2 regions of the Azospirillum sp. 11R-A genome follow, and region 2 is predicted to be linked to the other one. Evidence: predicted binding sites of a transcription regulator. Region 2 holds the regulator's gene; the other holds the start of a gene.
The links. The regulator LexA, encoded in region 2, represses DNA repair genes until DNA is damaged. The targets are predictions, from matches to a motif close to ATGTTCTANTTTGGTTC.

Region 1: a site for LexA is predicted at 13,114-13,130, ahead of VH569_RS22465 (S24 family peptidase). Genes of this name have one in related genera too.

What each region holds. Positions count from the first base shown of each region.
Region 1 is NZ_JBCEBL010000018.1:73,459-88,304, forward strand. It holds gene VH569_RS22390 (M20 aminoacylase family protein) at 1-894, opposite strand, end outside; gene VH569_RS22395 (glutathione S-transferase family protein) at 976-1,611, opposite strand; gene VH569_RS22400 (DUF1272 domain-containing protein) at 1,837-2,085, opposite strand; gene VH569_RS22405 (HD domain-containing phosphohydrolase) at 2,219-3,895, opposite strand; gene VH569_RS22410 (response regulator) at 3,961-4,335, opposite strand; gene VH569_RS22415 (invasion associated locus B family protein) at 4,568-5,134, shown strand; gene rlmN (23S rRNA (adenine(2503)-C(2))-methyltransferase RlmN) at 5,213-6,382, shown strand; gene VH569_RS22425 (hypothetical protein) at 6,651-6,914, shown strand; gene sdhC (succinate dehydrogenase, cytochrome b556 subunit) at 7,191-7,580, shown strand; gene sdhD (succinate dehydrogenase, hydrophobic membrane anchor protein) at 7,592-7,987, shown strand; gene sdhA (succinate dehydrogenase flavoprotein subunit) at 7,993-9,777, shown strand; gene VH569_RS22445 (succinate dehydrogenase iron-sulfur subunit) at 9,804-10,580, shown strand; gene VH569_RS22450 (hypothetical protein) at 10,647-10,856, opposite strand; gene VH569_RS22455 (branched-chain amino acid aminotransferase) at 11,083-11,931, shown strand; gene VH569_RS22460 (hypothetical protein) at 12,021-12,296, opposite strand; gene VH569_RS22465 (S24 family peptidase) at 12,404-13,036, opposite strand; gene VH569_RS22470 (hypothetical protein) at 13,199-13,603, shown strand; gene VH569_RS22475 (hypothetical protein) at 13,600-13,998, shown strand; gene VH569_RS22480 (portal protein) at 13,977-14,846, shown strand, end outside.
Region 2 is NZ_JBCEBL010000010.1:2,224-17,069, forward strand. It holds gene gltX (glutamate--tRNA ligase) at 1-247, opposite strand, end outside; gene VH569_RS15290 (ComEC/Rec2 family competence protein) at 404-2,557, shown strand; gene lexA (transcriptional repressor LexA) at 2,631-3,356, opposite strand; gene glp (gephyrin-like molybdotransferase Glp) at 3,568-4,797, opposite strand; gene moaC (cyclic pyranopterin monophosphate synthase MoaC) at 4,802-5,293, opposite strand; gene VH569_RS15310 (GNAT family N-acetyltransferase) at 5,290-5,799, opposite strand; gene trpC (indole-3-glycerol phosphate synthase TrpC) at 5,804-6,607, opposite strand; gene trpD (anthranilate phosphoribosyltransferase) at 6,607-7,641, opposite strand; gene VH569_RS15325 (anthranilate synthase component II) at 7,638-8,246, opposite strand; gene VH569_RS15330 (STY0301 family protein) at 8,393-8,848, opposite strand; gene VH569_RS15335 (divergent polysaccharide deacetylase family protein) at 8,974-10,122, shown strand; gene VH569_RS15340 (heavy-metal-associated domain-containing protein) at 10,148-10,366, shown strand; gene VH569_RS15345 (FmdB family zinc ribbon protein) at 10,458-10,688, shown strand; gene VH569_RS15350 (alpha/beta hydrolase) at 10,701-11,540, opposite strand; gene VH569_RS15355 (cupin domain-containing protein) at 11,723-12,184, shown strand; gene cobU (bifunctional adenosylcobinamide kinase/adenosylcobinamide-phosphate guanylyltransferase) at 12,196-12,720, shown strand; gene cobO (cob(I)yrinic acid a,c-diamide adenosyltransferase) at 12,717-13,340, shown strand; gene VH569_RS15370 (cobyric acid synthase) at 13,378-14,823, shown strand.

The DNA.
Region 1 (14,846 bases), on a different contig from region 2:
GGGATAGCCGGGGCGGAAGCGCAGCTCCGCCGTGGCACCCAGACCTTCGGCGATGCTGGTGACGAGGCGGCCGAACTGCTCCTGGATGCGGCTGTGGTTCTCTTCGGAGAAGGTGCGCATGGTGCCACGCATCCGCGCGCTGTCGGGGATGACGTTGGCCGCGGTCCCGGCCTCCACCACCGTGATCGACACGACGGCACTCTCGGCCGGGTTGGTGCCGCGGCTGACCAGGCTCTGCGCCGCGGTGACGATGTGGGCCGACACCAGGACCGGATCGATGCCGCGATGGGGCATGGCGGCGTGGGCGCCGTGGCCGGTCACATGGATTTCGAACTGGTTTGCCGCGGCCATCACCGGGCCGGGGTGCACGGCGATCCGGCCGGCCGGCAGTTCCGGCCAATTGTGCAGGCCATAGACCTGCTCGCAGTCGAACTGCTGGAACAGCCCGTCGTCGATCATCCGCTTCGCCCCACCCAGCCCTTCCTCGGCCGGCTGGAAGATGAAGTGGACGGTGCCGTCGAAGTTGCGGGTCTCCGCCAGATAGCGGGCGGCACCCAGCAGCATGGCGGTGTGCCCGTCATGGCCGCAGGCGTGCATCTTGCCGGCATGGCGCGAGGCATGGTCGAAGTCGTTGGCCTCCGGCATCGGCAGCGCATCCATGTCGGCGCGCAGCCCGATGGTCCGGCCGCTGCCGGTGCCCAGCCCCGTCAGCGTGCCGACCACGCCGGTCCCGCCCAGGCCGCGATGCACCGCGATGCCGAACTCCGCCAGCTTCGTGGCGACGATGTCGGAGGTGCGCTTTTCCTCGAACCCCAGTTCCGGGTGGGCGTGGATGTCGCGCCGCCACGCGGTCATGTCGTCCTGGAAGGCGGCGATGCGGTTGTTGATCGGCATGTCTCTGACGTCTGGTTGGAACGGCCGGATGGCGTTCGGGGAAAACCGGGCGAGGAAGGCGGAGGGTCGAGGATCGTACGCTCAGCCGGAAGCGGCCAAATCGGGAACCGCCATTCCGCGCTGGACCGCCGGCCTTGCGGCGACGGTGTCGTGCCAGCGCTTCAGGTTGGGGAACCGCTCCAGCAGTCCGCCGCCCGCCACCGCCGCAGCGGCGATGAAGGGGAAGCAGGCGATGTCGGCGATGGAGTAGGAGGCGCCGGCCAGATGCTCCGCCGTGCCCAGGCGCTCCTCCAGCGCCGCATAGCAACGCATCAACTCGCCCTTGTACAGGTCGATGGCATGGGGGATGCGGTCGGGGGAGCGGGCGGCGAAGCGCTGCATGTCGATGGCGGTGGGGCCGAGGTCGCTGATGCCCAGCATGAACCAGCTCATCGCCTCCGCCCGCTCGTCCTCATCCTCGGGCAGCAGCCGGCCGGTGCGCTCGGCGAAATGCAGCAGGATGGCGCCGGAGCCGAACAGGCGCCGCACCCGGCCGCCCGGAAGCTCCTCCGCCAGCGCCGGGATCTTGGTGATCGGGCTGACCGCCAGGAAGTCCGGCCGCTTGTTCTCGCCGGCGGCCAGATCGACACGGTGGACGGTGTAGGGCAGTCCCAACTCCTCCAGCAGGATGGAGGCCTTGCGTCCGTTGGGCGTGGGAAAGCTGTAGAGCGTGAGCATGCTGCGACGGTCCCTGCGCTCCGTCCGGGGGCGGATCCCCGGGAGCGATGGCGCCAGTCTGGCCGATTTGCGCGGCGAACGCCAGCGACAGCACTTCCGATCCGGGCCTTCCATCCGTCAGGGCTAGAGTGTGATCGCTTCAAGCGGAATCGCTTGAAGCGTGAATCACACGGAAAACCAAAAGCCTGGAGTCTGTCTGGTGCTTCAATAAGCATCAGACAGACTCTAGAACAGCGGGGCGCAGCCGTCCGGCTTCACGATGCGCGTGGCCGACGGCGGGTTGGCCGCCAGCTTCGCCGCCGGGCGGATCGGCCGCCGCACCAGCTCGCCCCCGCAGTTCGGGCAGCGCTCCCCCGGCAGCCGGGCGCGGCAATCGGCGCAGAAGGTGCATTCGAAGGAACAGATATAGGCGTCCGTCGCCTCGGGCGGCAGGTCGCGGTCGCAGCATTCGCAGTTGGGGCGCAGGTCCAGCATGGCACGGTCTCCGGCTCGGGGGGTGCCAGGGAGAATAACGGGCTTCATGCGCCGGGGTGAGTGGCGCTGTTGCCGATGGGCGTCCAAATCCTGCCAAAACGACACGCGCTTCCGTGCCCTCCGGGAGTGGAGGCTACATCGCCTCCGCCCGGCGGCCGAACAGGGCGCGCAGCTTGCGGCCGATGGCGCCGCCCAGCATGCCGTGGCCGCTCCCCGCCTTCGGGAACCAGCCGGGGTCGTCGGTCTGGAAGCGGCGGACGACATGCACGAAGGCATCGACGACGTCGGGGTCGAAATCGCGGCCCGACCGTTCGACGATCCAGGCCATCGCGTCCTCCACCGCCCAGGCGCTGCGGTACTGGCGGCTGGTGATCAGCGCGTCGAACACGTCAGCCACCGCCATGATGCGGGCGCCGATGGGGATGGCGCTGCCGCGCAGACCCTCCTGATAGCCCGATCCGTCGTAGCGTTCGTGGTGGTAGCGCGCGATCTCCGCCGCGATGGACAGCAGCGACCGGCCGCGCAGCGGCACCGCCGCCTCGGCCAGGATGCGGTGGCCGATCTCGGTGTGGCGCTGGATCATTTGCATGTCGATGCCGGTCAGCTCGCCCGGCATCCCCAGCGTCTCGTCCGACACGCTCAGCATGCCGACATCGTGAAGCAGGGCCGCCAGCCCGACCTTCTCGACGAAGTCGGCGTCAAGCTCGTCCCGGAACTTCTCGCGCTGGTGCAGCTCGCGGGCAATGGAGCCCACCAGCTTCTCGATGCGCTGAAGATGGCCGGTGGCGGCGTTGTCCTTGTATTCGGCCAGCGCACCCATCGCCAGGACGGTCGCCTTCTGCGAGGTGTTCAGCTCCTCGATCAGCAGGGCGTTCTCGAAGGCGATGGAGCATTTGTTGCGGAACAGCTCCATCAGCTGCCATTCGCGGGCGGTGCCGTCGTTGCGGCCCTCGACATAGATCATGCCGGTGATGCCGCCGTTGGCGCGCAGGCGCAGCGCGCAGAAATCCGGCTCGATGATCGTCTCGCTGCTGGGCGACAGCCGCTCCAGCGCCGCCTCCACCCGCGGTTCGCCAAGCTCCGCGACCTCCACGTCCTTCCACTTGGCGAAGCGGCCGGTGGAGGCGCGCACGCGGATCTTGCGGTCGCGCGGCAGCGTGTCGCCCTGGATGCACAGAAGCGCATGGTGGCCGATGCCGAGCAGTCCGACGACGCGCGGCAGGATGTTGGGGAACAGCACGTCGGGCGTGCGCATCTCCAGCAGGCCGGTGGTTGCCACCAGCATGCGGGCCAGCCCCTTGCGCCCCGCCGCCAGCGCCTGGAGGCTGGCGAAGGTGCGCAACTGGCCGGCGACGGCGGTGCGCAGTGCGCGCGGCGTCAGTTCCGCCTTGACCCGCCAGTCGCCGACGTCGTTGGCGGCGATGGCCTCATCCTCGCTTCCGGTGTCCGCGCTTCCGGTGTCCGCGCTCCCGGTTTCCGCATCCCGCTCGTCGGTGCAGACCAGGATGCGGGTGCGCTGGTTGCCCAGTTCGCGCCGCAGATAGGCCACCAAGTCCAGCCCCGCCTTCGGGCCTTCCAGCGCGGTCTCCAGCAGGATCAGGGCGGTGTCGGGATGCCGCTGCAGGGCGTCGCGCGCCTCGGCGGCGGAGGTGGCGCCGGTCAGGTCGACCCCGGCACCGTCGATCGACAGTCCCTCCACCGCCGACCGTGCCTTGGCCAGCAGCGACGGATCGGAATCGACGACCAGAACCTTGAACGGTGGTTTGGCGACCGGACCGGCCATCTCCGGCCGTGCATCGTCGTGGAGCATGGCATTCCCAGCGGTTGCGCGTCTGCGGTGCGCGTCCGGCAAAGTAATCCCATTGCCTAATTCATTCAACCGGCGACAAGTGCCGCCAACACCTCCGACGCCAGCAGGCTGGGGTTGACCGGCTTGGAGATCACCCGCGACACGCCCAGCTTGGCGAAGGCGGCGGAGGTCAGTTCGGCCGGCACCTTGTCGTCGATGGCCGACAGGATGACGACCGGCATCTCCGGGCGCAGCGTCCGTGCGGCCTTGATGACCTCGAACCCGTCATGGTCGGGCATGATGATGTCGGTGAGGACGAGGTCGAACTGTTGGACGTAAAGGATGCCGATGGCTTCCGGGGCGCTGGCGCACAGGGTCAGGTCATGGCCTTCGCGGGTCAGGATCGCGCGGATCAGGTTGCGCGTGACCGGATCGTCGTCCACCACCAGTAGCTTGGCCATGCCAGTCCCCGTCGCGTTCATGCCGGGCGCAGGTATAGCGTGAACCCCCGGTTACGCCAGCGGCAAGTTTATGACCCCCCATTGTGCTTATGCGTGTCAAAATGTCACGCGACGAGCAGGGTGGCCTGTGAGAAACGAGCCTGCACCGGCCCGGCGGTCTTGGAATGGTCAGTCCGTTTGGGGTAGTGTCCGCCCGCACCCCACGGACCAACAACGAGCAGACGCAAGACCGATGTTGCTTCCCAACGCCGTCCGCCGATTTGCCGGGGCCGTCTTTGCCGGTTCTGTCGTCTCTTCCATCCTCGCCGCCGGCTTTCTGGCCGCTGGCGTGACCGCTGCGCCGGCCGCCGCGGCCGACCCGCGCCATCTCGGCACCTTCAAGGACTGGAACGCCTTCCTGTTCGAGGAGAAGGGCCAGAAGGTGTGCTACATCTCCAGCCAGCCCAAGAAGTCGGAGCCGAAGGCGAAGCGCGGCGACATCTACACGCTGGTCACCCACCGCCCGGCGGAAAAGGCCCTGGACGTCGTCAGCGTCATCGTCGGCTATCCGTTCAAGAAGGGCAGCGAGGCCGAGGTCAGCATCGACGGCAAGGACTTCAAGCTGTTCACCGACGGCGAGACCGCCTGGGCCCGCGATGCCGACGCCGACCGCGCCGTGACCGCGGCGCTGCGCAACGGCAAGCAGATGGTGGTGAAGGGCGTGTCCGGCCGTGGCACCAAGACGACCGACACTTACAGCCTGTCCGGCGTCGGGCAGGCCTATGACGCCATCAACGAGGCCTGCGGCGTGAAGCGCTGATCGCCGCAGCGGATTACTTGGTCTTTTTGCCTTCGAGTCTTTTGACTCCGCGCGCTCATGGCCCTATGTAATGGGGCCATGAGCGCCTCCAATCATGCTTCCGCCTTCGTTCTGCCGGCGACCGATGCCGACGGACGCAAGAACCTTGTCGGCCTGTCCCGCGAAGAGCTGGAAGCCGAGATGCTGTCGATCGGCCTGGAAAAGTTCCGGGCACGCCAGCTCTGGCACTGGCTCTACCACCGCGGCTCCACCGATTTCGCCGAGATGACCACGCTGGCCAAGCCGGTGCGGGAAAAGCTGGCCGATGCCTACATCGTGGCGCGGCCGACGGTGGTGAAGGATCTGAAGTCGGCGGACGGCACCCGCAAGTGGCTGCTGCGCATGCCCGACGGGCAGGAGGTGGAGAGCGTCCACATCCCCGAAGAGGACCGCGGCACGCTCTGCGTCTCCTCCCAGGTCGGCTGCACGCTGACCTGCCGCTTCTGCCACACCGGCACGCAGCGTCTGGTGCGCAACCTGGACGCGGCGGAGATCGTGGCCCAGGTGATGCTGGCGCGCGACATGCTGGGCGAATGGCCGGCGCCGCCCGACGGGCGCATGCTGTCCAACATCGTCATGATGGGCATGGGCGAACCACTGTTCAATTACGACAACGTCGCCAAGGCGTTGAAGATCGTGATGGACGGCGACGGCATCTCGATCTCCAAGCGGCGCATCACGCTCTCGACCTCCGGCGTCGTGCCGATGATGGAGCGCTGCGGCCAGGAGCTGAACGTGAACCTCGCGGTCAGCCTGCATGCGGTCACCGACGAGCTGCGCGACATCATCATGCCCATCAACCGCAAATACCCGTTGCGCGAGCTGATGGACGCCTGCCGGAACTATCCGGGTCTGTCGAACGCCCGCCGCATCACCTTCGAATATGTGATGCTGAAGGGAATCAACGACACGCCGGCCGATGCGCGGGCGCTGGTCAAGCTGCTGGAAGGCGTTCCGGCCAAGATCAACCTGATCCCCTTCAACGAATGGCCGGGCGCTCCCTATGAGCGGTCGACCGCAAAGGCGATCCAGGTGTTCGGCGACATCGTCAACAATGCCGGCTATGCCAGCCCGGTTCGCACCCCGCGCGGCGAGGACATCATGGCCGCCTGCGGGCAGCTGAAGAGCGCCAGCCTGCGCCTGACCGCCGCCGAACGCGCCGCCATCGCCAACGTCATCGCGGAGAAGGACGCGGCGCTGGTGTCGTAAGGGCGGCTTGCCAGGAAAATCCAAATCCGGATTTTGCAGGCCGCCTGCAACGGAAACCTGCCTCCCCGCCTCGGCGGGGAATCAGGCCGGGAATACGTTTCAATGACCGGGGGCGTTTGTCCGTCCACATTGAAATGCGGCCCGGGTATCCATCTTTCCTGCATATCGAAGACCTTCGCCGAAGTCCTCTCCCCGGGAATTGCGGAGGGCGCCCTGCTGTGACAGGGTGTCGCCACTTTCGCCAACCAGATCTGGTTCCAGCATCGGCATGCCCGCCCCCATCGAGGACATCATCGCCAAGGCGATCAAGGATGCCGACAAGTCCTTCTTCAATGAGGATTATGCCAAGCAGGCGAAGGCGGTGACCGCCGCCCTGAAGAAGGCGGGGTACGAGGTGGCGCCGGTGAAGCCGCCGCCGGGGCTGGTCGAGTGGGCGAAGGACAACATTCCGTTCGGTCGTCTTCGTCCCGCGGAATTGATTACACAGATGTACTCGATGATGGTCGAGAACGTGCGCCGCTTCGACAAGTAGCGCAAGCGCAAGCGCGGCGGTCCCGGACTGTCCTCATTGGCTGGTATTACCACAGGACCCGAAGGCCGTTTCTTTTCAGCCACTTCCCGCGCTGCGCCAAAATCGTCACACCAGCACTTTCGGCCACCCCCCGCCGTTGACTCGGATGCTGCGTGAGCGTAATTCATTGCGCCAACCAATAGGACGGGACAGCCGTCTCAAAAGGGCACGCACCACCCAGCCGCCGCGGCAATCGTCATGTTGCGCCGCGTCCGGCCGCGAACAGAGGACGACGCAATGGCAAACGGCAGCGGTCGGCCGCTCTCCCCGCACCTTCAAGTCTACAAACTCCCGTTGACCGCAGTCATGTCCATCACGCACCGCATCACGGGCGTGGGGCTGGCTGTGGGCACACTTCTGCTGGTCTGGTGGCTGGTCGCCGCCGCTGCCGGTCCGGAAGCGTTTGCGCGCGCGCAGGGCTTCATTGGCTCCTTCTTCGGCCTGCTGCTGATGTTCGGCTGGTCGGCGGCGCTGTACTACCACCTGTGCAACGGCATCCGCCATCTGGTCTGGGACGCCGGCAAGTCGTTCGAGCTGACCGATGCCGACCGCAACAACAAGGTCGTCCTCGGCGCGACGGCAGTGCTGACCGTGCTGACCTGGATCGTCGGCCTGGCCGTGTGGTGAGGAGATAAGACATGGCGTCCAATAGCAAGACCCTCCGCTCGCCGTTGCAGGTCGCACGCGGTCTGGGTTCCGCCAAGCATGGCACCGAACATTGGTGGTCGCAGCGTCTGACCGCGATTGCCCTGGTCCCGCTGACCGTCTGGTTCGTCTTCGGCGTCATCCGTCATCTGGGTGCCGATCACGCCGCCTTCATTGCCTGGATGAAGTCGCCCTTCTCGGCCGTGATGATGATCCTCACCGCCGTGGTCACCTTCCACCACGCCCAGTCCGGGCTCCAGGTGGTCATCGAGGACTACGTGCATGCCGAATGGCAGAAGATGGCGCTGATCATCGGCGTCAAGTTCCTGTCCTTCGCCCTGGCGGCGGCCTGCGTGCTGGCCGTCGTGAAGATCTTCATCGGAGCCTGACGACCATGGCGACCGCCTACAACATCATCGACCACACCTATGACGTCGTCGTCGTCGGCGCCGGCGGCGCCGGTCTGCGCGCGACCTTCGGCATGGCCGAAAAGGGCCTGAAGACCGCCTGCATCACCAAGGTGTTCCCGACCCGCTCGCACACCGTGGCGGCGCAGGGCGGCATCTCGGCCGCTCTCGGCAACATGGGCGAGGACGACTGGCGCTACCACATGTACGACACCGTGAAGGGGTCGGACTGGCTGGGCGACCAGGACGCCATCGAGTACATGTGCCGCGAGGCCATCCCGGCGATCATCGAGCTGGAGCACTATGGCGTGCCCTTCTCACGTACGCCGGAGGGCAAGATCTATCAGCGCGCCTTCGGCGGCATGACCGCGCAGTACGGCAAGACCCAGGCCTATCGCACCTGCGCCGCCGCCGACCGCACCGGCCACGCCATCCTGCACACCCTCTACCAGCAGTCGCTGAAGCATGAGGCGGAGTTCTTCGTCGAATACTTCGCGCTCGACCTCATCATGGAGGACGGCGTCTGCAAGGGCGTGCTGGCCTGGAACCTGGACGACGGCACGCTGCACCGCTTCCGCGGCCAGCTGGTGGTGCTGGCGACCGGCGGCTACGGCCGCGCCTACTTCTCGGCGACCTCGGCCCACACCTGCACCGGCGACGGTGGCGGCATGGTGCTCCGCGCCGGCCTGCCGCTGCAGGACATGGAGTTCGTGCAGTTCCACCCGACCGGCATCTACGGCTCCGGCTGCCTCATCACCGAGGGCGTGCGCGGCGAGGGCGGATACCTGACCAACTCCAACGGCGAGCGCTTCATGGAGCGCTATGCCCCGTCGGCCAAGGATCTGGCGTCGCGCGACGTCGTGTCCCGGTCGATGACCATCGAGATCCGCGAAGGCCGCGGCGTGGGTGAGCACAAGGACCACATCCACCTGCACCTGGAGCATCTCCCGCCGGAGATCATCCACCAGCGCCTGCCCGGCATCGCCGAGACGGCCAAGATCTTCGCCGGCGTGGACGTCACGAAGGAGCCGATCCCGGTTCTGCCGACCGTCCACTACAACATGGGCGGCATCCCGACCAACGTTCACTGCGAGGTGCTGTCGCCGACCGCTTCGAACCCGGATCAGGTGGTGCCCGGCCTGATGGCCATCGGCGAGGCCGCCTGCGTGTCGGTGCACGGCGCCAACCGCCTGGGCTCCAACTCGCTGCTCGATCTGGTGGTGTTCGGCCGTGCGGCCGCCATCCGCGCCGCCGAGATCGTCCAGCCGGGCAAGGCTCCGTCGGTCAAGCCCGACAGCTGCGACAAGGCGCTGGAGCGGTTCGACCGCATCCGCAACGCCAAGGGCTCGATCAAGTCGGCCGACCTGCGGCTGGACATGCAGCGGACGATGCAGAACAACTGCGCTGTCTTCCGCACCGGCGAGGTCCTGGACGAGGGCGTCAAGAAGATCGACGCGGTCTATGCCAAGAAGGGCGAGATCGCCATCTCCGACCGTTCGCTGGTCTGGAACTCCGATCTGGTCGAGGCGCTGGAACTGGACAACTTGCTGGGCCAGGCGGTCGCCACCCTGCACTCCGCCCAGAACCGTCCGGAAAGCCGCGGCGCCCATGCCCGTGAGGACTATCCGAACCGCGACGACGAAGGCTGGATGAAGCACACCGTCATCTGGGTCGCGGACAATGGCGAGACGAAGATCGATTACCGCCCGGTCCACATGTACACGCTGACCGATGAGGTCGAGGTCTTCCCGCCCAAGGCCCGTGTGTACTAAGGCCCGCCGGATAAAGGAAATCAGCCATGGTTGAATTCAACCTGCCAGCCAACTCCAAGGTCGGCGTCGGCAAGACCGTCAACGTCGCGAGCGGCGCCAAGCGGGCCAAGACCTTCAAGATCTACCGCTGGAACCCGGACGACGGCCAGAACCCGCGCGTCGACTCCTATGTGGTCGACCTCGACAAGTTCGGGCCGATGATCCTCGACGCGATCATCTACATCAAGAATCAGGTCGACAGCACGCTGACCTTCCGGCGCTCCTGCCGCGAGGGCATCTGCGGGTCGTGCGCGATGAACATCGACGGCACGAACACGCTGGCCTGCCTGAAGGCGATTGACGAGGTCCCGGGCGACGTCAAGATCTACCCGCTGCCGCACATGCCGGTGGTGAAGGATCTGGTCCCCGACCTGAAGCACATCTACGCCCAGCTCGCCTCGATCAAGCCGTGGCTGCAGTCGCAGTCGCCGGCCCCGAGCCGCGAGCGGCTGCAGTCGCCGGAGGACCGCGCCAAGCTGGACGGCCTCTACGAGTGCATCCTGTGCTTCTGCTGCTCGACCTCCTGCCCCAGCTACTGGTGGAACGGCGACCGGTATCTCGGCCCGTCGATCCTGCTCCAGGCCTATCGCTGGATCGCCGACAGCCGTGACGAGATGACGGGCGAGCGCCTCGACAACCTCGAGGATCCGTTCCGTCTCTACCGCTGCCACACCATCATGAACTGCACCAAGGCGTGCCCGAAGGGTCTGAACCCCGCCAAGGCCATCGCCGAGATCAAGAAGCTGATGGTTGCGCGCCGCTGATCGCTGATAAGCGTTTGCGACATGGAAAAGGCGCCCCTTCGGGGGCGCCTTTTTCGTTTTTGGTGCTTAGACGAAATCCGGGTCGGTCGGGCGCGACGGCGGAAGGTCGTTGCCGGGAGCCGGGCTGTCGGTGGTGCCGGGGCCGCCGGGATTGGGCAGGTCGGGGTTGTCGGTGCCCGGCAGATCGACGCCGGGAATGTCCTCGTGCGGGCCGGGGAATGGGCCGGAGGAGACGTTGGGCGGGGCGGCGCTGAGGCCGGGATCGGTGATCGGCATGAGGTAACTTCCCTCCGTCGGTGGATTGCGGTTGCTCGCTCTCCCCTATCAACGGCCGAAGCCGCAATCCGCTCCATCGCACGGGACGATTGCGTGCGCACCGGTTGACCGATGGCGGCGAGGGGGTATGCTCTCCGGGAGATCACCAACGACGACGAACCACGAATGGGCGGTGCCGGCCGGCGGCGCCCAGCGTACGGACACATTCTAGGGAAGGACCAAAATCATGGGCGGCATGGCAGGCCAGGCGTGGAGCTGGATCCAGGGCGAGTGGGTGGAAGGCAACCCGCCGATCGTCGGACCGCTGTCCCACACGCTGTGGCTCTCTTCGACGGTCTTCGACGGCGCGCGCGCCTTCCAGGGTGTGGCCCCCGACCTGGACCTGCACTGCGCCCGCGCCATCCGGTCCGCCCAGGTGATGGGGCTGGAGCCGATGGTCACCGCCGGCGAGATCGAAGAGCTGTGCTGGGACGGCATCCGCCGTTTCTCCAAGGACGCCGAACTGTACATCCGTCCGATGTTCTACGCCGACGACGGCTTCGTCGCCCCGGCGCCGGAGAGCACGCGCTTTGTCCTGTCGATCTACGAGGACCCGCTGCCGCAGCCGACCGGTTTCGCCGCCTGCATATCCACCCGCCGCCGGCCGATCCCGACCATGGCCCCGACCGAGGCCAAGGCCGCCTGTCTCTACCCCAATGCCGGGCTGGCGCTGACAGAAGCGCGCAAGCGCGGCTTCCAGAACGCCATCATGCTGGACGTCATCGGCAATGTGGCGGAGTTCGCCACCTCCAACATCTTCATCGCTAAGAATGGCGTCGTGAGGACGCCGGTGCCGAACGGCTGTTTCCTGAACGGCATCACCCGCCAGCGCGTCATCGGCTTGCTGCGCAACGACGGCGTGACGGTGGAGGAATGCACCCTGACCCCGCAGGACGTTCTGGAGGCAGAAGAGGTCTTCTCCACCGGCAACCACGCCAAATGCGTACCGGTGATCAAGGTGGAGGACCGCAGCCTTGCGGCGGGACCGCTGTTCCAGCGGGCACGGGCGCTCTATTGGGAATATGCGTTCCGCTGATCTATAGCGTCGTGCGTTTAATGTGAAACGCACGACGCTATAACTTTATGTTTGGCGATCGGATTCACGCTTCAAATCGAGTCCGATTTTTACGCGATCCGATCGAGCAGCGCCACCGCCGCCCGGCGGTGATGGGTCAGCGTGGCGGCCAGCCGGGCCAGCCATGCGTCGGTCCGGCAGCTTGCGGCGGTCAGTGCGCCGCGACGCCGGGCGGTGGCAAGCCGTACTTCCGCCGCGAGCGTGCTGTGCAGGCGGAGCGTTGCAGCGCGTTTGATCGCGTTGGCGCGGCTTGGGCCGCCAAGCAGAGCGGAGCGAAGCTCCTGCTTCGGCGGCTTGGCGTCATGGGTGCGGTGAAGGCTGTCCAAGTGGGCGGCACGGTCCATGGAATGGACGGTACCGCCTGTCGGGATGCACAGTAAAGGGAAAATTTCCTAGGACTGGACGGTGACCGTGGAGGCGTTTGCCCCCACGGTCACTGGCTTGCCCAGATGATCCGCGCCATCCAGGCGACGTCCGACAGCGGGATGCTGCGGTCGGGGTGGGCCCGGTTGATCGACAGCAGTTCGATCTTGGTCGCCGTCTCGCGGATCAGCTGCTTGGCCATCACCTCGCCGCCCTTGGTGCGGACGACGACGCGGTCGTTGCGGCGGATCTGCGCGGCAGGCGAGACGATGATGGTGTCGCCGTCGCGATAGACCGGCTCCATGCTGTCGCCGGAGATCTCCAGCGCATAGGCATGCGGGTCGCCCAGGCTGGGAAACAGCAGCTCGTCCCAGCCGCTGCCGGCGGGGAAGCCGGCATCGTCGAAATAGCCGGCCGACCCGGCCTGGGCATAGCCGATCACCGGAACCCGTTGCAGCGGGGTGGTGCCGGCGCCGTCGCCGACCAGCGACACGAATTCCGACAAGGAAGCGCCGGTGGCGTCCAGCACCTTGGAGATGCTTTCCGTCGACGGCCAGCGCAGCTTGCCGTCGTTGGTGGTGCGCTTGCTCTTGTTGAAGGTGGTCGGGTCCAGTCCGGCGCGCCGCGCCAGCCCGGAGGCGGAGAGCCCGTGCTGTGCCGCGAGGCGGTCGATGGCCCGCCAGATGTCCGTATGTTTCAGCATGGGACGATAATCTCATAAAGCGGCGACAGCGTCCCTAGGAACTTTTTCATAAAACCATTGACCGCGGGCAGTGGGCGGAACATAACGCAAACAGAAGGCGCGGCCGCGAAGCAGGTCCGGCGCCTTCCTTTTCAAAAAATCCGAAGCCGCAAGGAGACCAGCATGCTGCGTCCGGCCGCCCCCGCTTTGCCAGCAACCAGCGTTTCCCGGACCGTTCCGCTGAAGCCGGAACCCTACAGCGTCGAGGGCGAACCCTTTGCCGACGCGGAGGAGGCGTGGTTCTGGGCAGTACAGGCGCATGACGCCAAGGCGGCCGGGGCGCGGGTCATCGCCGGCTGCGGGCAGGTCGCGCGACCCTGCGAGCCGCAGGACCTTCTTCAGGTGATCGACCGCCTGTACCGGGCGCGCAAGCTGGTGCGCGACCACCTGCATGTGCTGGTCCATTACGGCCGCCGCCAGAGCGCGCCGGAACCGGACCGCTTCCGCGAACAGCGGGCCCATTCGCTGTGGCAGGAGGCGTTTACCGTGATCGCCCCGGCGCTGCGCAAAAAAGGCATTGCGCGATGAGCGCCACCCCCTGGACCGCGGCCTGGATCATCTATCGGGGCGATTCACCTCTGTGGTGGCTGCGGTTGCTGAAGCCGGGCTTCCGCCACTGTCTGGCCCTGCTGACCGACGGTCGGCGCTGGGTGGCGGTCGATCCGCTGGCCGGCTTCACCGACATCGCGGTGCTGGACCTGCCCGCCGACTTCGACCTGCCGGGCTGGTACCGCGCCCAGGGGCTGACGGTTGACGCCGCCCCGCTGCGCCGCCCGGCCGGCACCGCTCCCTGGGGGCCCTTCACCTGCGTCGAGGCGGTCAAGCGCCTGATCGGCCTGCGCGCCCGCCGGGTGCTGACCCCCTGGCAACTGCACCGCCATCTGACTGGAGGAGACCGCGCATGCCCGCATCCGCAGCCGTGAAACCGCCCGCCCGGCGGAAGGGTGACCTGTCGGAACCGGAAGCCCTGCTGGACCGCTACCGCGTCGCCCGCGACCGGCGCGGCGTGTGGGAAAGCCATTGGCAGGAATGCTACGACCATGCGCTGCCCAACGGGCGGCCCTTCCGCGGCGGCGGCACGCCGGGCGAACGCCGGGTCGACCGGCTGTTCGACGGCACCGCCCCCGATGCGGTGGAACAGCTGGCCGCCAGCCTGCTGTCGGAACTGACGCCGCCCTGGTCGCGCTGGTTCGGCTTCCAGCCCGGTCCCACCCTGACCGGAGCGGAGCGCGACCGTGTCGCTCCGCTGCTCGACCGTGCCGCCGGCATCGTCCAGGCGCATTTCGACCGCTCCAACTTCGCGGTGGAGATTCATCAGTCCTTCCTCGACCTCGTCGCCGTCGGCACCGCCAGCCTCTTGATGGAGGAGGCCGCCCCCGGCGCCCCGTCCAGCCTGCGCTTCACCGCCGTGCCGCTGGCCGAGGCGGTTCTGGAGGAGGGGCCGGACGGACGGCTCGACGCCACGTTCCGCCGCAGCGAGGCGACGCTGGCCCAGATCCTCCAGCGCTTTCCCGGTGCCGACCTGGCGGACGAGGTGCGGAAGCAGGCGGCCGGGGATCCCGACAGCCGTTTCCCCCTGGTCGAGGCGGTGCTGCCCGACGGTACGGCCTATCGCTGGGGCGTGGTGCTGGACAGCGGGCTGGCCGAGCCGTCCTGGCTGGCGCAGGGGCGCTTCGCCCAATCGCCCTTCGTCAATTTCCGCTGGCTCAAGGCGCCCGGCGAAACCTATGGCCGGTCACCGGTGATGAAGGCGCTGCCCGACATCAAGACC
Region 2 (14,846 bases):
CATGGCGGTCCTTGCGCTCGAACTGGCTGACGGCGTCGCCGTCCCAGTCCAGACCCAGCCATTTCAGCCCGTCGATGATGGCGTCCACCGCCGCGTCGGTGGACCGTTGCCGGTCGGTGTCTTCGATCCGCAGCAGGAACTGACCGCCGGTGTTGCGGGCGTACAGCCAGTTGAACAGGGCGGTGCGGCCACCGCCGATGTGCAGAAAGCCGGTCGGCGACGGAGCGAAGCGGGTGACGACGGTCATCGGTCTCTCAATTTCCGGTTCGGCGCTGGTATGATGCGCCGGTGGTTCGACACCGTGGTTTAACACAGCCACCCGGCTTGGAGGCAATGCGATGCGCGCATGGACGGTCGTTGAGGGGCTCGCAGATGGCATCGCTGCGCCGGGAATCCGTTACCGGTGACGGCCGCCGGCTGGCCGGAGGAGGAAACCGACGGTCCCGCGACACTCGGCGGACGCTGGCGGCGACTGCTGGCGCGCATGGGCGGGCGACTCGTGGCGCTCGCGGAGGCGGAGGGTGAGCGCTGGGTGCTGTGGCTGCCCGTCGCCTTCGGGGCCGGTGTGTCGTTCTATTTCGGGCTGCGGCAGGAGCCCGACTGGTGGATCGGAGCGGCGGCGGTCGGCGGCTGTGCGGTGCTGGTGCTGGCGCTGCGGCGATGGTTCGCCATGGCCGGCGTGGCGATGGCGCTCCTGATGCTGGCGGCGGGGTTCCTGGTGGCGCAGGCGCACACCATCCGCATGGCGGCACCGGTGCTGAGCCGCAGCATCGCCGGTGCGACCGTCACCGGCCGGGTGATGGCGGTGGAGCGGCGGCCGGGCGCGGCACGAATCACCCTGCGGGAGGTGACCGTCAGCAAGCTGGCGCCGGAACGGACGCCGGCCGCCGTGCGCGTCCGCCTGTCTGACCGCTTCCCGGCACCGGCGCCCGGATCGGTGGTGCGGCTGCGGGCGACGCTGCTGCCGCCCCAGGCGCCGGCCGAACCCGGCGCCTTCGACTTCCAGCGGCGTGCGTGGTTCATGGGGCTGGGCGGCACGGGCTTCGCCACCGGTGCGCCGGAACTGGTCGAGGCGCCGCCGGTGACGGGGTGGAGCACGGTTGCCATCGCCTTCGAGAAGGCGCGCGGCGCGATTGCCGAGCGGGTGGCGGTTGCCATCGGCGATCCGGTGGAGGCAAGCGTCACCACGGCGCTGCTGAACGGCGAGGAGTTCGGCATCCCGGAAGCGACGATGGACGACTTCCGCAACAGCGGGCTGGCGCATCTGCTGTCGATCTCCGGCCTGCATGTCGGCATCGCCGCCGGCATTCTGTTCTATGTCGTGCGGGCGTTGCTGGCGGCGGTGCCCTACATCGCGTTGCGGTGGCCGATCAAGAAGATCGCGGCGCTGTTCGGCATCCTGTCGGCGCTCGCCTACACGCTGCTGGTCGGGGCGCCGCTGCCGACGGTGCGGTCGGTGCTGATGACCGGCATGGTGATGGGGGCGATCATGCTCGACCGCCACCCGTTGAGCATGCGGCTGGTCGCCTTCGCCGGGCTGGTCACCATGGCCATGGACCCGGAGGGCATGTTGGGGCCGAGCTTCCAGATGTCCTTCGCCGCGGTGGTGGCGCTGATCGCCGCGTTCGAGAAGGGCAGCGTCAGGCTGGCGGAGTGGCGGCGCGATGCCGGATGGATCGTGCGCGGGTTGTTCTATGTCGGCGGGATTCTGCTGACCAGCGTGGTGGCGACGCTGGCGACCTTGCCCTTTTCGCTCTTTCATTTTCAGCAGATCGCCTTCTATGGCGTGCTGTCGAACCTGATCGCCATTCCTATCACGTCCTTCTGGGTCATGCCGTGGAGCCTGATCGCCTACGCGCTGCTGCCCTTCGGACTGGAGGCACCGGCGCTGATCGCCATGAACTGGGGCGACCGGGCGGTGATCTGGACGGCGGAGTTCTTCGGTCGTCTCCCCTGGGCCTCGCTGACCGTGCCGGCGATGCCGGCGGAAGGGTTCGCGCTGCTGGTGATGGGGGGGATCTGGCTCTGCCTCTGGACGCGGTGGTGGCGTTGGCTGGGGATGCTGCCGGTCCTGGCGGGGCTGGCCTCGCCCATGCTGGCGGTGCGGCCGGATGTGCTGGTGGCCGGCGACGGGACAGTGATGGCGGTCAGGCTGCCGGATGGACGGCTCAGCGCGTCGGTCAAGGGCGGCGGGCGGATGACCGAAACCTGGAGGGAGCGCGATGGCGAGCGGTCGGTGGCCGATCCCTGGCCGGCCGACGGGGGATGGAGCGGGGGAGGGCGGTCGCTGGACTGCGATGCGCTTGGCTGCCTGTACCGGGTGCGTGGAAAGACGGTGGCCCTGCCGCGGCTGCCGGATGCGCTGGACGAGGACTGCGGGGCGGCCGATGCGGTGGTGACGGCGGAGGTGGCGCGGCGTTGCCGGGCGGACTTGGTGGTGGACCGCTGGACCCTGCGCCATGAAGGCGCGCATGCGCTGACGGTGACCGCCGAGCGGGTGACGGTGGAGACGGTGCGCGGGCTACGGGGAGATCGGCCCTGGACCGGAGGACAGTGAGAGGAGCTTGGACCTCGCCGATCCCATCCGCCGCGGGGACGGAGGAGGGGATCGGCGGTCGGGCAGGAAAAGCTCAGTACTTGCGCACGAGACCGACCAGCTTGCCCTGCACGCGGACGCGGTCGGCGCCGAAGATACGGGTCTCATAGGCGGCGTTGGCGGGTTCCAGCGCGATGGTGTTGCCCTTGCGGCGCAGGCGCTTCAGCGTCACTTCGCCCTCGTCCACCAGGGCGACGACAATCGTGCCGTTCTCCGCCGCATCGCAGCGCTGGATGACGATGGTGTCGTGGTCGAGAATGCCGGCCTCGATCATCGAGTCGCCGGAAACCTCCAGGGCGTAATGGTCGCCACCGGTCAGCATCGAGGCGGGAACGTCGACGAAGGCGCTGTTGTCGCGCAAGGCCTCGATCGGCGTACCGGCGGCGATCCGGCCATAGAGCGGGAGCTGCACCGTCTCGTTCGCGGCGGCCGGGGTCGGGGCGGGGGGAGCGGTATCGCGGCCGGCGAAGGCGAAATCGCCCTTGATGACGTTGGGTTGAAACTTCGGCTTGGAAGCCACGGTCCGGTTGCGGGAGGCATCGAGACCCTCGGGAAGGCGCAGCACCTCCAGCGCACGGGCCCGGTGGGGCAGGCGGCGGATGAACCCGCGTTCCTCGAGTCCGGTGATCAGGCGATGGATACCCGACTTGGACTTCAGGCCCAGGGCGTCCTTCATCTCGTCGAACGACGGCGAGACACCGCCCTGGCCAAGCCGTTCGTGGATGAACAGCAGCAATTCGTGCTGCTTGCGCGTGAGCATGGATGCCTCCCGGCTTCGGCCAGACTGAAGATGGAACAAAAACTAAACGTTGCTCCATGTTCTAGTTTGGTTCCTGCTGCGCGTCAAGCCCCCCATCGGCTTCTTTTAGAACTTGTGTGGAACATTTGGAACGCGGTGAAACAGTTTTCCGGGTGGTGTTCACCTGTTCCAGTCTTCGTCCAAGCGCCATGTCCTGGCGCTCTGTTCAAGTCTAAATGCTGAGTGCCCCATCCGTCAAAGGAAGCACGGTCACCATGGCGCCGGCCGGCTCCGGGTCGGCATGGGGCGGGCGGGGGATCAGGCAATCGGCCTGGGCGTACAGGGTGGTGATGGCGCTGTCCTGCCGGGCGAAGGGCGTGACGGTCAGGATACCGTCCGGGCCGGCGGCGAGCGTGGCGCGTAGATATTCCTCGCGCCGGTCGTTGGCCCTCAGCGCGCCGGTCAGGCGGGCGCGCAGTGGTAGGCGGTCGTCCTCCGGCGGCAGTCCCTGCAGCACGCGCAGGATCGGGCGGAGGAACAGGAGCGCGGTGACGCCGGTGGACACCGGGTTGCCGGGCAGGCCGAGCAACGGCACCGAACCGGCACGGCCGAACATCAGCGCCTTGCCCGGACGCATCGCCACCGTCTGCACCTCCAGCGCCACGCCGCGTTCGGCCAGCACATCGCGGACGAAATCGTAATCGCCATGCGCCGCCCCGCCGGTGGTGACCAGCAGGTCGCAGCCGGCAGCCCCCTTCGCCAGGGCCGCCACACTTTCCGGCGTGTCCCTGGCGACGCCCAGATTGTGGGCGAGCCCGCCCTGGGCGGTCACCAGGGCGCAGAGGCCGAGCGCATTGGTGCTGACGATCTGGCTCGGTCCCAGCGGGTCGCCGGGCAGGGCGATCTCGTCGCCGGTGGCGAGGACGGCGATGCGCGGCCGGCGATGGACCGACAGCCACGGCACATTGCCGCCGGCGGCCAGCGCGATGTCGCGCGCGGTCAGGCGCCGGCCCTTCGGCAGAAGCTCCTGACCGGCCGTGAAGTCGAAGCCGGCCTCGCGGACGAAGCGGCCGGCGGCCACGGCGCGGCCGATCCGCACGGTGGCGTCGTCGGCACTGCAATCCTCCTGCATCACCACGGCGTCGGCACCGTCGGGCAGGGGGGCGCCGGTGAAGATGCGCACCGCCTCGCCCCGGCCGACCCTGCCGGTGAAGGCATGGCCGGCGGCGGATTCGCCGATGCGGCGCAGCGGGACGGGGGCCTCGGCGGTCGCGGCGGCGATGTCGGCGGCACGCACGGCCCAGCCATCCATGGCGGCGGCGTGGAAAGGCGGCTGGGTCAGCCGGGCGACCACCGGTTCGGCCAGCACACGGCCGAGAGCGTCGGGCAGGGCGACCGTCTCCGCCGGGAGGGCGGCGAAGGCCGACAGGATGCGGGCACGCGCCTCGGCGACGGAGATCATGGCGTCAGGCTCCGGTGGAGGCGGACGCGCCCCACTCGCCGCTCTTGCCGCCGGCCTTGTGCAGCAGGCGCACGTCGGTGACGGTCATGCCGCGGTCCACCGCCTTGCACATGTCGTAGACGGTCAGTGCTGCGACGGTGACGGCGGTCAAGGCCTCCATCTCCACGCCGGTCTGGCCCTTCAGCTTGCAGGTCGCCGTCACGTCCACCGCGTTGCGGGCAGGGTCGCAGGACAGGTCGACCTTGACCGAGGTCAGCATCAGCGGGTGGCACAGCGGGATCAGGTCGGGCGTGCGTTTGGCCCCCATGATGCCGGCCAGCCTGGCGACCGACAGCACGTCGCCCTTCTTCACCCCGCCCTGCATGATGAGCGCCAGCGTTTCCGGCTGCATCAGCACGGTCGCCGCGGCGGTGGCGGTGCGTTCGGTGTCGGCCTTGTCGGAGACGTCGACCATCACCGCCTTACCCTCGGCGTCGAAATGGGTGAAGCCGGTCATCGCACGGTCTCCGTCAAAAGCTTTTCCATGAAGACGCTGACGCCATTGTCTTGGTAGCAGGCATAGGGGCCGCGGTCGGTGAATCCGGCCTTGCGGTAGAGCGCCAGCGCCTCGGGCTGATGGATTCCCGATTCGAGCAGCAGGGCGTTCAAGCCCTCCGCCCGCGCCAGATCTTCCAGCCGGCCGAGCAGACGGTCGCCGATGCGCTGTCCGCGGGCGGCAGGATCGACATACATCCGCTTGATCTCGCCATAGCCGGCCGGATCGACGCGGAGCGCCGCGCAGCCGACCGGAACGCTGTCCTTGCGGGCGACGAGGAAGCGCAGGTCCGGCCCCTCCAGTTCGCCGATGTCGAGCAGGTGGCAGGTGTCCGCCGGATAGAGATCCAGCAGATAGCGGTCGAGCGCCGCCACCAGCGCGATCACGGCATCCTGGCGCGGGCTCTCCGCAGCGATCGACACATCGGCTCTCGCTTCTGCTCCCGTATCGGCCACCGCAACGGTCATCGCATCACACCGGAGCCAGCAGGGCGCGGGTGGCGGCGGCGACGTCGGCCTGCCGCATCAGCGATTCGCCGACCAGGAAGCAGCGCGCCCCGACTTTCGCCATCCGGGCCAGATCGGCCGGGCTGTAGAGCCCGCTTTCCGCCACCAGCATGCGGTCGGCCGGCACATTGGCGGCCAGCTCTTCCGTCGTCGCAATATCGACCGCCAAGGTCTTGAGATTGCGGTTGTTGACACCGAGCAGCGGGGTCCTCAGCAGCAGGGCGCGGTCCAGTTCGGCGCGGTCATGCACCTCGACCAGCACGTCCAGGCCCTGGGCGATGGCGGCGTCCTCGATCTCCGCCGCCTGGGCATCGGACAGCGATGCCATGATGATCAGAATACAGTCGGCACCCAGCGCGCGGGCTTCAGCGATCTGATAAGGATCGACCATGAAGTCCTTGCGCAGGACCGGCAAATCCACCGCAGCGCGGGCGGCCACCAGATACTCGTCCTTGCCCTGGAAATAGGGCTCGTCGGTCAGCACCGACAGGCAGGTCGCTCCGCCCTCGCGGTAGGCACGGGCCAGGGCCGGCGGGTCGAAATCGGGACGGATCAAGCCCTTGGACGGGCTCGCCTTCTTGATCTCGGCGATCAGGCCGTAGCGCCCGGCCTCGACCGCGGCGCTCAGCGCCCGGATGAAGCCGCGCGGCGGGTTGCTCTCGTTGGCAGCCCTGGCGGCGGCCTCCACCTCCGACAAGGGACGGGCGGCCTTGCGGGAGGCCACCAGGGCGCGCTTGTCGTCGTTGATGCGGGTCAGAACGTCGCTCATCAGGCCGTTGCCTCGTTGGTGATGGCGACCAGCCGGCGCAGGCGGTCGCGGGCGCCGCCGCTGTCGATGGCGTCGGCGGCCATGGCGACACCGTCCTTCAGCGTCGCGGCCTTGCCGGCCACCAGCAGGGCGGCGGCGGCGTTCAGAAGCACGATGTCGCGGTAGGGGCTGCGCACCCCGTCGAACAGGGCGTGGATCGCCTCGGCGTTAACCTGGGCGTCGCCGCCCTTCAACTCCTCGATCCGGGCGCGGGCCAAGCCGGCATCCTCCGGCGTCACCTCGAACACCGTCACCTCGCCGTCCTTCAACTGGGCGACGGTGGTGGGGCCGGTGGTGGTGATCTCGTCCAGCCCGTCGGAGCCGTGGACAACCCAGGCGGCCTCGGAGCCCAGCCGTTTCAGCACCTGGGCCAGCGGCTCCACCCACTGCTTGGAGAAGACGCCGAGCACCTGCCGTCTGGCGGTCGCCGGGTTGGCGAGCGGGCCCAGCAGGTTGAAGACGGTGCGGGTGCCGAGCTCGACGCGGGTGGGGCCGACGTTGCGCATGGCGAGGTGGTGGCGCGGCGCCATCAGGAAGGCGATGCCGGCATCCCACAGCGCCCTGCGGACCAGCGCGAAGTCGCAGTCGAGGTTGACGCCCAGCGAGCCGAGCACGTCGGCGGCACCGGACTTCGACGAGATGGCGCGGTTGCCGTGCTTGGCGACCGGCACGCCGCAGGACGACACCACCAGCGCCGCGGCGGTGGAGATGTTGTAGGTGCCGGCGCCGTCGCCGCCGGTGCCGCAGGTGTCGATGGTGCCGGGAGGCGCTTCGACCGGGATCGCCTTGGCGCGCATGACGCGGGCGGCGCCGGTGATTTCGTCCACCGTCTCGCCGCGGACGCGCAGCGCCATCAGGAAGCCGCCCATCTGCGACGGGGTGGCGTTGCCGGACATGATGATGTCGAAGGCGAAGCCGGCCTCGGCCTCGGTCAGGGCGGCGCCGGTGGCGACCTTGCCCAGGATGGCCTTCATGTCGGACAGATCGCCGCTCATGCCGCGGTCTCCAGGCCCACGCTTTCCGGGCGGGGGCGGGTCAAATCCAGGAAGTTCTGCAGGATCTGGTGGCCGTGCTCGCTCTCGATGCTCTCGGGGTGGAACTGCACGCCGTGGATCGGCAGCTCGCGGTGGGCCAGCGCCATGATCAGTCCGTCGGCGGTCTCGCCGGTCACCTCCAGGCAGGCCGGCAGCGTGTCGCGCTCGACGATCAGCGAGTGGTAGCGGGTGGCGCGGAACGGGCTGGGCAGGCCGGCGAGCACGCCGCGGCCCTCGTGCCGGATGTTGTCGACCTTGCCGTGCATGGGGACCGGCGCGCGGATCACCCGGCCGCCGAAGGCCTGCCCGATGGACTGGTGGCCGAGGCAGACGCCCATCAGCGGCAGGCGGGCCTTGGCGGCGGCGCCGATCAGGGGCAGGCAGATGCCGGCGCGGTCGGGATCGCAGGGGCCGGGCGACAGGACGATGCCGTCGGGGCGCAGCGCCATCGCCTCGTCAACCGTCAGGGCGTCGTTGCGGCGGACCTGCACGTCGGCGCCAAGCTCGCCCAGGTAATGGACGAGGTTGTAGGTAAAGCTGTCGTAATTATCGATGAGCAGCAGCATGCGCCTTCCGCCTTCCACCTTTGCCCGGCCACCTTCGCCCGGGTCGTCCGGGCCGTTCCGGCCCTGTTCCAACGATGGACACCCTAGCGGCTGAAAGGGCGGATTTCCAGCCTCCGCGCAGAACTTCGTCCTAGGGCCTCGCGTCCTCACCGGCAGTCGAGCTGCGGCGGCGTCTTCGGCTCGTCCAGGACGTCGCCGCGGATGTCGATTTCCAGCGTCAGCGTGCAGCGGCGGGTCTGGCGCGGCAGGTCGGCGGCCAGCGTCGCCTCGGTGCCGCGATACCGGCAGAGCACGAAGAGCTTGCCCCTCTGCGCGGCGTCGAACTCCCAGAGCTGGACCAGACGGCGCGCGTGCCTGGTCTCGCTGTCGGGCGCCAGGGTGGTGCGCGAGCTGCTGGCCATCTGCTGGCTGCGGTCGCCTTCGATCAGGGTGATGCCGATGAAGCTGTGGCTGTCGCGGCCCGGATAGGGCGCCCAGCCGCCCGGCGCTTCCGGCTGGGCGGTCACGCCGATGGTCGGCGGGCATTGCGGGCCGCCGGCGGCCAGTGCCGGTGAGGCGACGGCGGCCAGCAGCAGCGGGACGGTGACAAGGAACGGGCGCATCGGGCGGTCTCCGGGGACTGGTCGGGCCGTTGAAATGACGGCGCCGTTGCGGCGGCCGTCTTGTGTCGTTTGAGCAATTGCGGTCGCTGCGGCAGGGTGCCACTGTGCGCCGCCCCGGTCGCAGGATGGACATCGTCACCATGGCCCGCAAGGCGCCTTCGAAAGCCCGCAAGGTTCCGCTTCCCCCCTTTCTGTCGAATCCCTTCGTCCTGGCTCTGGCGGCGGTCGCTGCGGTGTTCGCGGTGGCGATGGGCGTCGCGACGCTGACCGGCGGCCGGTCCGGCGGCGAGCAAGCCCGGCAGGCCCCTGTTCAGCAGAGCCCGGCCCAGCAGGCCCCGCCCCAGCAGGCGGCTGTGCCGCCGTCGCCCCCCTCGCTGCCGGCGGCGAAGGCGGAGGCTCCGGCGCCTGCCCAGCATGCGGCGGATGGCCCGGAGCATGCGGTGCCGGAAAAGCCGGCCCAGGCGGAAACGCGTCCGCCCGCGACCACCGTGGCGATGCTGCCGCCGCCGGTTCCCCCGGCCCAGCCCCCGGTGCAGGCACCCTCGGGCAATGCGGCATTGTGGCGCAGGAATGCGCTGCCGGCCGAGGTTCCGCAGGGCAGGCCGATCATCGCCATCGTCATCGACGACATGGGGCTGGACCGCAAGCGCTCGTCCCGGATGGCCGGGCTGCACGGTCCGCTGACGCTGTCCTGGCTGCCCTATGCCCGCGACCTGTCGGCCCAGTCGAAGGCGGCCCGCGCCAACGGGCATGAGCTGATGCTGCACATGCCGATGGAGCCCAGCGTGAAGGCCGATCCCGGTCCGAACGCGCTGCTGGTCTCGCTGGACAAGGGCGAGATCGTGAAGCGGTTCCGCGCGGCGCTGGACAGCTTCGACGGCTATGTCGGGGTGAACAACCATATGGGCAGCCGATTCACCGCCGACCGCGCGGCGCTGGCGCCGGTGCTGACGGAACTGCACCGGCGCGGACTGCTGTGGCTGGACAGCCGGACGACCCCCAACAGCGCCGGACTCGGGCTGGCGCAGGAGCTGAAGATGCCCTGGGTCGGCCGCGACGTGTTCCTCGACAATGTGGAAACGGTGGCGGCGGTGAAGGCCCAGCTGACCAAGACCGAACAGGTGGCGAAGCGCCAGGGCTACGCCGTCGCCATCGGCCACCCGCACGATGCGACAATCGAGGCTCTGGCATCCTGGTTGCCGGATGTGCAAAAGCGTGGCTTCGTTCTTGTCCCGGTCAGCGCGGTGGTGCGGACGCACCATGCCGGCGGCTGACCCGATCCAAAGGAAGCCCGTGGCGATGCCAGTAACGATGACCGATGCGTACAAGGTGGATGGGATGACCTGCAGCGGCTGCGCCCGCTCCGTTTCGAACGCGATCACCAAGGCGGCCCCCAATGCCGCGGTGACCGTCGATCTCGCCACCGGCACCGTCGTGGTCGCCGGCGGCATCCCGGCCGAACTGGTGCAGCAGGCGGTCGAGGCGGCCGGATTCGATTTCGGCGGAGCGGCGGCCTGACGAACCGCTGTTGCGGCGCAACAAAACCGTTTTCTTGTTGTGGGTATTGCGGCATGCTCGGGACCGATGCGATCCGTTCCGCGAGGGTGCGATGCCGCTCTATTCCTACCGCTGCCAGTCCTGCGGCCAGGGGTTCGAGACCCTGGTCCGTTCCGGTGAGACGCCTGCCTGCCCGTCCTGCGGCGGTGCCGACCTGACCCGCCAGCTGTCGAACGTGGCGCCGGAGGGCAAGTCCGGCGCCATCCTCCAGTCCGCCCGTCGGCAGGCCTCCAGGGAGGGGCATTTCAGCAACTATTCGCGGTCGGAACGGCCGAAGGCCTAGGGGCGGGCAGGGTCAGACGGCGGAGCCGGACGGGGCGGCTTCGGCCATCAAGGTCGTGGCGATCCAGTTCTCCAGACGCTCGGCCGCCGCCTGCCAGTCCTGTTCCAGCATCATCGCATGGCCCATGCCCGGCATGAACACCGGCTGGGTGCCCAGCGTCATCGCGGTGGCGACGATCTCAGCGCGCGGGAACAGCAGGTCCTCCTCGGCCCCCATCACCAGCACCGGCATGTCGCGCGGCGGCAGAACGGGGAAGGGGATCCAGCCGCCGATGTCGAGCAGGACGCGGCGCGACTCCTCCTGCAGGAAGCTCTCGTACTTGGCCGCTTCGGCGTGCGGCATCTTGTCGGAGAACATGGCGCGGCGGATGGCGTCGGGGTTGATCGCGGTCTCGCCGAAGGTCATCAGCATCGACATCTGCTGGAACACGTAGGGCGAGCGCCAGGCCAGCCCCATGGTGGAGGTCAGCAGGCCGTAGGGCGGCGCTGACGCCATCAGCACGCCGGCCGGAAAGCGGCGCTTCGCCAGCGCGCGCTGCACCACCATGCCCCCCATCGAATGACCGATCAGCACCGGGGGAGCGGACAGGCGGCCCGCCGCCTCCAGCACGTCGTCGACATAGTCGGCGATGCCGAAATCATGCAGCCGGTCGCGCCCTTCGCTGTTGCCGTGGCCGCGGAGCGAGACGGCATGCGCCTCCCATCCCCGTTCGGCGAACCAGGGCAGGAACTTGGCGTCCCAGATCCAGGCGCCGCTGAAGGCGCCATGGACGAACAGGAGCGGCGGCATCTTGGCGGTGCCGGCGGGAGGTGTTTTGGCGGGATGGCGGCTGATGATTTCCAGGCGGGACATCGGATCGCAGGTTGTTGTTTTGCACTGCAATAAGCATGGTGGGCGAAGTGGCGCCTGTCCAGACACGGTCCCGGCAACCCTGCTTTGTAAGGGCCTGCTCCATAAGGGGACTTGGCAGCGTTTGACGCCGCCGGTGCGGTTTGCGACAGTCCGGACCCGCAACACAGAACCGGAGAGCGCCCGTGCCGAATCCACCGGTCCTCGATCCCGCGACGCTGACCGCCGAAACCGGCGCCACCGACTATCCGCAGCCTTTCCGGTCGCAGGTCACCGGCCGGCACCGGGTGGTGCTGGGCGATCAGCTGGGCTTGAGCAATTTCGGCGTCAACCTGACCCGGCTCGCGCCCGGCGCCTCCTCCGCCCTGCGTCACTGGCACAGCTGCCAGGACGAGTTCGTCTATGTGGTGGAGGGCGAGCTGACGCTGGTGACCGACGCGGGCGAGACGCTGCTCACCCCCGGCATGTGCGCCGGCTTTCCGCATGGCGTCGCCGACGGCCACCGGCTGATCAACCGCAGCGACCGTCCGGCCAGCTATCTGGAGGTCGGCGACCGCAGCGCTGGCGACGAGATCGACTATTCCGACGAGGACATGGTCTGGCGCGACGGCGCCTATCGTCGCCGCGACGGAAGCGCCTGGGAATGATGGCCGGGAGGATGACTGCCGACGTCACTCTGGTGTTGGGCGGCGCCCGCTCGGGCAAGAGCCGCTATGCCGAGGGGCTGTTGACGGCGCTGGGCGGGCCGCGGGTCTACATCGCCACCTCGCAGGTGTGGGACGCCGAGATGGCCGAGCGGGTGGCGAAGCACCGCGACGACCGCGGCCCGGACTGGACGACCATCGAGGAGCCGCGCGACCTGACCGGGGTGCTGCGCCGGCAGGCTGCCGAGGGCACCGGCGTCCTGGTCGATTGCCTGACGCTGTGGCTGACCAACCTGATGATGGCCGAGGCCGACATCGCGGCGGAAACCGCGGCGCTGGTGGAACTACTGCCGACGCTGCCCGGCCGGGTGGTGCTCGTTTCCAATGAGGTCGGGCTCGGCATCGTGCCCGATAACGCGCTGGCACGCCGCTTCCGCGACCATGCCGGCCGCCTGCACCAATCCATCGCGGCCGTGGCGCCGCGCGTCGTGCTGACCGTCGCCGGTCTGCCGATGTTCGTGAAGGGAACCTCCATATGACCGCCGAGATGGCCGATACGGACGAGCTGAACCGCCGTCATGCCGAGAAGATGAAGCGGCGCAAGGCGTTGCAGGAGCGGGCACTCGCCTCCAAGACGGTGGAGAAGGGCCTGCTGATGGTCCACACCGGCAAGGGTAAGGGCAAGTCGACCGCCGCCTTCGGCCTGATGATGCGCGCTGTTGGCCACGGCATGCGGGTCGGCATGGTGCAGTTCGTCAAGGGCGCCTGGTCCACCGGCGAGACGGTGGCGCTGGAGCGCTTCGAGGATCTGGTCGATTTCCACACGATGGGCGAGGGCTTCACCTGGGACACCCAGGACCGCGCCCGCGACATTGCCGCCGCCGAGGCCGCCTGGGCCAAGGCCAAGGAGCTGATGGCCGATCCGCGCTATCGCCTGATCGTGCTGGACGAGCTGAACATCGTGCTGCGCATGGACTATCTGCCGCTGGACGAGGTGCTGGCGACGCTGGCCGCCCGCCGGCCGGACCTGCATGTCTGCATCACCGGCCGTAACGCCAAGCCGGAACTGATCGCCGCCGCCGACCTCGTCACCGAGATGACGCTGGTCAAGCACCCGTTCGAGGTCGGGGTGAAGGCCCAGGCCGGCATCGAGTTCTGACGCCATGCCGTCACAGCCGATACGATCCCGGGCGATCATGTTGCAGGGCACCGGCTCGGACGTCGGCAAGTCGCTGCTGGTGGCCGGGCTGTGCCGGGCGCTGGTGCGGCGCGGGCTGAGCGTCCGGCCGTTCAAGCCGCAGAACATGTCCAACAACGCCGCGGTCACGGCGGATGGCGGCGAGATCGGCCGTGCCCAGGCGCTACAGGCGCGGGCCTGCGGCGTGGCGCCCAGCGTCCATATGAACCCGGTGCTGCTGAAGCCGCAGTCGGACATCGGCAGTCAGGTGGTTGTGCGCGGCGTGGTGGTCGGCACCGCGCGGGCCGCCGACTATCAGGCACGCAAGCGCGACCTGCTCGGCACCGTTCTCGACAGTTTCGAGCGGCTGCGGGGCGAGGCCGACATCGTTGTCGTGGAGGGGGCAGGCAGTCCGGCGGAGGTCAACCTGCGGGCCGGCGACATCGCCAACATGGGCTTCGCCACCGCGGCCGACGTGCCGGTGATGCTGGTCGGCGACATCGACCGCGGCGGCGTGATCGCCAGTCTGGTCGGCACCCACGCACTTCTGCCGAAATCTGAGCAGGAGCGGATCAAAGGCTTTCTGATCAATAAGTTCCGCGGCGATGTTCGCCTGTTCGATGAAGGGCTGCGGATCATCGAGAGCCACACCGGATGGCGCGGATTCGGTGTGGTGCCCTGGCTCAGGGAGGCGGCGATCCTGCCGGCCGAGGATGCGGTGGCGCTCGACCGGCCGCGGGAGGCCGGCGACGGGGCGCTGCGCATCGCGGTGCCGATGCTGTCGCGGATCGCCAACTTCGACGATTTCGATCCGCTGGCGCAGGAGCCCGGCGTCGCCCTGACCATGGTGCGTCCGGGCCAGCCGTTGCCGGGCGATTGCGATCTGGTGATCCTGCCCGGCACCAAGGCGACCATTGCCGACCTCGCCTTCCTGCGGGCACAGGGCTGGGACATCGACCTGATGGCCCATTGGCGGCGCGGCGGCCGGGTGCTGGGCATCTGCGGCGGTTACCAGATGCTGGGCCGGCGCATCGCCGATCCCGACGGCATCGAAGGCCCGCCCGGCGAGGCGGCCGGGCTGGGGCTGCTGGATGTCGAGACGGTGTTGAAAGGGCCGAAGGTGCTGGAGGAAGCCCACGGGACCGAGCGGCGCACCGGTGCTGCGGTGGCCGGCTACGAGATGCATATGGGCCGCACCGAGGGAGCCGACCGGGCGCGGCCGATGCTGGAGCTTACCGGCGGCGGAACCGATGGGGCGGAGTCAGCGGACGGGCGGGTGGCGGGATGCTACCTGCACGGCCTGTTCACCGCCGACGGCTTCCGGTCGGCCTATCTGCGCCGGTTGGGAGGCGCCGGGTCGGACCTCGGCTATGGCGTCGCGGTCGAGCGGGCGCTGGATGCGGTCGCGGACCGGCTGGAGAGCGTCGTCGACGTGAACGGACTGTTGGCGGTGGCGCAGGGGTGAGGGCAGGGGTGAAGGAGGGGGCG